Desulfosporosinus acidiphilus SJ4: one gene and its partner. The protein of the gene in region 2 interacts with the protein of the main gene of each other region in a pairwise test. Links are inferred from orthologs where the notes say so. Each region holds a gene or a part of one and is shown on either strand. Other genes may lie near its edges.

What was found. Proteins that work in one complex are often made in the same cells at the same time.
Region 1: the proteins of DESACI_RS01070 (region 2) and ndk interact in binary tests that used the Escherichia coli proteins (3 or more experiments, as listed by UniProt). The link is inferred for Desulfosporosinus acidiphilus SJ4 from one-to-one orthologs.

Annotation. Positions count from the first base shown.
Region 1 is NC_018068.1:76,592-79,445, forward strand. It holds ndk (nucleoside-diphosphate kinase), read left to right. Parts: upstream 1-1,129; coding sequence 1,130-1,579; downstream 1,580-2,854. Other genes in the region: ftsH (ATP-dependent zinc metalloprotease FtsH), read left to right, coding at 1-1,103; DESACI_RS00370 (DUF881 domain-containing protein), read left to right, coding at 1,707-2,417; DESACI_RS00375 (DUF881 domain-containing protein), read left to right, coding at 2,417-2,854. UniProt on the Escherichia coli protein: Major role in the synthesis of nucleoside triphosphates other than ATP. The ATP gamma phosphate is transferred to the NDP beta phosphate via a ping-pong mechanism, using a phosphorylated active-site intermediate.
Region 2 is NC_018068.1:210,679-213,599, forward strand. What follows is about bases 196-2,921. They hold DESACI_RS01070 (uracil-DNA glycosylase), read right to left. Parts: upstream 2,029-2,921; coding sequence 1,363-2,028; downstream 196-1,362. Other genes in these bases: DESACI_RS01060 (chromate transporter), read left to right, coding at 196-738; DESACI_RS01065 (chromate transporter), read left to right, coding at 722-1,276; DESACI_RS01075 (metallophosphoesterase family protein), read left to right, coding at 2,520-2,921. Also shown: more of DESACI_RS01060, read left to right, coding at 172-195. UniProt on the Escherichia coli protein: Excises uracil residues from the DNA which can arise as a result of misincorporation of dUMP residues by DNA polymerase or due to deamination of cytosine.

The DNA of each region.
Region 1 (2,854 bases), 130 kb from region 2 along the record:
GTTTGGGCGGCGGCCATGATGAACGGGAACAAACTTTGAACCAGCTCCTTGTAGAGATGGATGGATTTAACGGCAACGATGGCGTGATTATTATTGCAGCGACCAATAGGGCTGATGTTCTTGATCCTGCACTTTTACGTCCCGGTCGGTTTGACCGGCAGATCGTTGTTGATGCGCCGGATGTCAAAGGGCGTGAAGAGATCTTAAAAGTCCATGCGAAGGGCAAACCAATTACTAAAGAGGTCGATTTGGAGGTTATAGCGCGTCGAACTGCCGGGTTTACAGGAGCCGATATTTCTAATCTGCTCAATGAAGCGGCGCTTCTCTCTGCCCGCAGAGGAGAAAATCAAATTCGACAGCAAACCATAGAAGAGTCCATTGAACGAGTCATCGCTGGTCCGGAGAAGAAAACTCGGGTTATGAGTGATTTTGAAAGGAAGCTTGTATCGTACCATGAGGCGGGCCATGCCTTGCTTGGCGAACTGCTGACTCATACAGACCCTCTGCATAAAGTATCGATTATCCCGCGTGGAAGGGCTGGCGGATACACTCTCCTGCTTCCTAAAGAAGACCGTAATTATATGACAAAATCTCAGCTGCTGGATCAAGTTACTATGCTCTTAGGCGGGCGCGTAGCCGAATCTGTGATTTTGCATGAAATCAGCACGGGGGCTTCTAACGACTTGGAGCGTGCCACCGGAATCGTTCGTAAAATGATTACCGAACTGGGTATGTCCGAAGAATTAGGGCCGTTGACGTTCGGGCATAAAGAAGAACAAGTTTTTCTGGGCAGAGATATTTCTCGCGACCGGAGCTATAGTGACGCGGTAGCCTATGCGATTGACAAAGAGGCTCGCCGTATTATAGATGACTGTTATCAAAAAGCTCAGACCTTAATCCGGCAAAATATAGACAAGCTTCATGCTATTGCCCAGGCCTTGATGGAGAAAGAAACCTTGGATGTGAACAGCTTTGCAGAATTGATGGCTCAATTTGACAAACCTGCTGCTGAAAATAACAATGATTTGACCGTCAACTTGGAAAAGAAACCAGAAGATCTGCCTGCACAAACCCTAGAAGAAGAACTAAACAAGATCGAATAAAGATTATTTAGAAGGGGAGATTATGTATGGAGAGAACATTTCTGATGTTGAAACCAGATGCGGTTCAGAGGGGGTTAGTTGGAAAAATTATTGCTAAGCTCGAAGATAAGGGGTTTAAGCTTGTGGGGCTGAAGCTGATCCAAGTAGATCGCTCTCTGGCTGAAGCTCATTATGCTGAACATAAGGGCAAAGGGTTCTTTGAGCCAACGGTAGCTTACATTATGTCCTCACCAGTTGTTGCTATGGTTTGGCAAGGTAAAAATGTTGTGGCCTTAGCCAGAGAGCTGATGGGAGCTACAAACCCTGCGAATGCCAATCCTGGATCAATTAGGGGGCAATATGGAATGGATATCAGCCGGAACGTAATCCACGGTTCGGATTCTGTGGCCAGTGCTGAACGAGAGATTGCCCTTTATTTCAAATCTGAGGAACTCGTTGACTATACTAAAGCCGGTGAAGATTGGTTAAGCGAATAGAATTTTCCCTGGCTCAAACAATTTACGCTTAGTCGCTTAAAGATTTGAAATTTCTGATATTAAAATAAGGACGCCCATAAGGGTGTCCTTTTTGAAGATTTTGCACTGTTTTGGAGGTGGCAATGAAATGCAGTTGAGAATAAGGGAACGATCCTTGTTGGGTTTAGGATCCCTGTTAATTGGGTTACTCTTTGTAATGTTGCTCAAAGCACATGGGGTTGCGGGTAAAGATGCCCTTGGACAAGAGACGGCAGTGCCAAGTTTAATCCAGACAGAGCAGGAGAATCAGCAGATTTCTGTGGAGAATGATAAATTGAGGCAAGAACTTGCGAAATATGCGCAAGGTCAAAGTGCCTCGACGTTAGCCAATCAGCAGCTGCAAGATGCAAAAATGAATGCCGGCCTTGTGGCCGTATCGGGTTCGGGGATACGGATTACTCTTGATGATTCAAAACGTACTGCTCAGGGGGATGAAGATCTAAAAAATTATTTTATCCACGAACAATATATTCGAGTAATACTTAACGCCCTATGGAATGGCGGGGCAGAGGCGATTGCAGTCAATGGAGAACGGGTTACTACGAATACTGAGGTTTTTTGCGGAGGTTCTTTTATCCAAATTAATGGTACCCGGCAAATGCCGCCCTACATTATTGATGCCATCGGTGATAAAGGTAATCTCACAGCAGCACTCAAATTTTATGGCTGGGATAGGCTGGGGGATTTTCAACAACAATATGGGATCACCCGTAAACTTGAGATTGCGCAAGATATAACGATACCGGCAGGCAAACTGAGATCATATCGCTTTGCTCAACCTGTTAAGGAGGGATCATGATGCAGCGCTGGAAACGAAGTTTGGCCCTTCCTGTAACGTTAGTTGCTATTGCTTTGGGATTCCTCATTTCTCTGCAGGTTCAAACCCAAAAAAATGTTTCGGCAGCAGAACAAATCAGCGCCGAGCGTTTAAGTCAAATGAAGTCTGTTTTAGCAAATTCGCAAGCACAAAATGCTCAGCTTCAGAAAGAGCATCAGAATTTACTAGCAGAGTTGGATAATGCGCGGAAAAAAGTAGGTACAGATCCCCAGGTGCTGGATCAATTAAAGCAACTGCAAATTCTCGAGGGGACACAAGTGGTAGAAGGTCCCGGAATACAAATAAGTATTGATGATCGTGGAAAAAATGTTGTTTTTCCTATAAGCACTGAGGATATTGCCAGAATGGTTAATACATTGAAATATGCCGGAGCTGAAGCGATTAGTGTGAACGGGCAA
Region 2 (2,921 bases):
TTCGATTTAAAGGTTTTATGTTAAGGGTTTTATGTTAAGGGTTTTATGTTAAGGGTTTTATGCAATTATTTTGGTATACCGTATACCAAAATATTCAAATAGATAAAAGGGTAAGCTTGTAAAGGAACCTTCGATTTCTGAGGCAAAATTTGATAAGTCAGGGGAGATAGTATGGGAATATATCTAGAGATGTTTATTACGTTCTTTAAAATCGGCTGTCTGGCCTTCGGCGGGGGTTATGCTGTAATAGCCATATTACAGAAAGAAGTGGTTGAATTAAAACAATGGGTCACGAATGATGAATTGACAGATATTATGGCTATTTCTCAGACTCTGCCGGGAATTATTTTTGTTAATTCAGCAACGATGATTGGCTATCGGAAGAAAGGGCTTTTAGGGGCAACCGTTGCCACCATCACATCCTGCCTTCCGACCTTCTTACTGATCCTGCTTCTGACCTTTGTAATTTGGGGAGTTACGGATAACCCTATCGTCCATAAAGCTTTTATAGGAATTCTTCTTGGCGTCACAGCTCTAATACTTAATTCAGTGAAGAAAACCTGGAAAACTGCAGTGAAACATTATTCAGATGTAATCTTGGCTCTTCTCTCTGCTGCTTTAATGCTCTTTACAAACATCAATGTTGTTATTGTTCTTTTGCTTTTAGCGGCTTTGGGCTTTGCCAAGAATATCTACTTTCTGAAAAAGGAGGAGGGGCAGCATGGCAACGCTCATTGATTTGTTTCTTGTATTTCTGAAGATTGGAGCCGTTAGCTTTGGCGGCGGCTATGCCATGATTCCCTTTTTTGAGACAGAAATGGTCTCCCATCATTGGGTATCATTAGCTGATTATGTAAAGGTTATTGCAATTGCGCAAGTCGTACCGGGACCTTTCGCCGTGGATTCATCTTCTTATATTGGTTTTAAAGTAGCGGGTATCGTTGGCGCTTTGATTGCGACGATTGCCCTTTGTATTCCCTCATTCGTTGCTTCGGTAATTATTACTAAGTTTTATACCCAGTTCAAAGCCAACCGATATGTCAATGCTCTTTTGAAGGGGGTTAGACCTGCTGTTCTTGGCTTGCTCCTCAGTGCTGCTTACATCATTGGCCTAAAGCCTTTATACCAAGTCACTCATACCTTTATGTCAATAACAATGCTGAAAGCTATTATTATGACACTTGCGGGATACTTTGTGCTCAACCAGAAAAAGGTTAAGGTTGGGACATTCACGTTTATCGCTGCAACTGCAGTCGTTGGCATTTTATTATTTTAAAATGCCTTAAAAAGTTGAAAACCGTCCTTAGCTTTATTAGACAGACAAAAAACGTGCGATAAAAACTTCGCACGTTTTTTTTATACCTAATCAATTTGCCAGTCAATCGGATCCCTGCCCTTAGAAGTTAAGAAAGCATTAGTTCGCGAAAAAGGCTTGCTGCCGAAGAAACCTCTGCTGGCCGATAATGGGCTGGGATGAGCGGATTCAATAATTAGATGCTGGGGATTCGTTATAATAGTTTTCTTGGAGCGTGCATTGTTGCCCCAAAGGATAAAAACAACAGGTTCTGGCTTTTCGTTGACTAGAGAAATGATTCGGTCGGTGAATATTTCCCAGCCTTTGTTTTGGTGGGAATTTGGTTTTCCTTCTTCTACGGTGAGCGCCGTATTGAGGAGCAAAACACCCTGTTCTGCCCATTTCTTCAGAGAGCCATGACGGGGTATAGAACAGCCTAGGTCGGATTGGAGCTCGGCAAAGATGTTTTGCAGGGATTTGGGGAAAGGTACCCCAATATTAACAGAAAAACTAAGTCCCATTCCCTGTCCAATATTGGGATAGGGGTCTTGTCCTAAAATCACTACCTTAGTGTTCTCATAGGATGTATAGACCAAAGCGTTAAAAACATCTTCCTTCTTAGGAAAAATTCGTTTGCTGCGATACTCATCCTTGACCCACTCCAATAATTTAAGATAATAGTCCTTATGTATTTCATCCTCAAGTAGCCGTTTCCAATCTGCTTGAACTGCCATAACGCTTGCCCCTTTCTTATCAATCATCCTTATTTTCACAAACATAAGCCGGAAAAGCAAACTAAAGTTTTTATCAGAATGAATAAGGAGAAATATCTTTAAAATCAATTATTTAAATGATGGCCTGTTTGCATCCACTTGCAAAGGGGGTTCCTGCGACGCACAGGTGCAAAGGAAAGGACAACACCCTCAGGTGATAAAAAGATAATCGCCGGTAAGGGATTTGCTTAGCCTCGAAGGCCGTTATGTGGTGAGAGAAAGATATTACACTCTTTAAAAGTATAAAATAATAAGATCTTATATTGCGCCGGGCAGCCTTTTGTCCGAGACATGCTTTATAATGGTAGTTAAAGTACTTAATTAAGTGACGTTCACTAAAATAAACTGAAACCATTGACCAGAAGTGAACCCTTTCCTACTTCTGCCTTGCCGGAAGGGATGGTTAAATTAGGGTCGGCCAAATCAAATCATTAAGGGGCGGATTTTTATCCATGAGGATTTTACATACTTCAGATTGGCATCTCGGGCGTATGCTTGAAGGACGCAGCAGAATTGAAGAACAAATTAAGTTTATTGATGAACTTTGTTTGCTTGTTGAAGATGAGGGCATAGACCTGGTCCTGATTGCCGGGGATATTTTTGATACGGTGAACCCGCCGGCAATTGCCGAGGAGCTCTTTTATGATGCTTTAAATCGTCTGACGGCTGGGGGAACACGAGGGGTAGTTGCGGTAGCCGGAAACCATGATAACCCGGAAAGGTTATGTGCAGCCAGTCCTCTGGCAGTACGGCAGGGTATTACGCTCTATGGCCTCCCCAAAGACGTTTTAACCCCTAGCTTTCCGGGGTATTCTCCTGAAGGCCGAGTAGTGCGCAAGGCTGCAGGCCAAGGC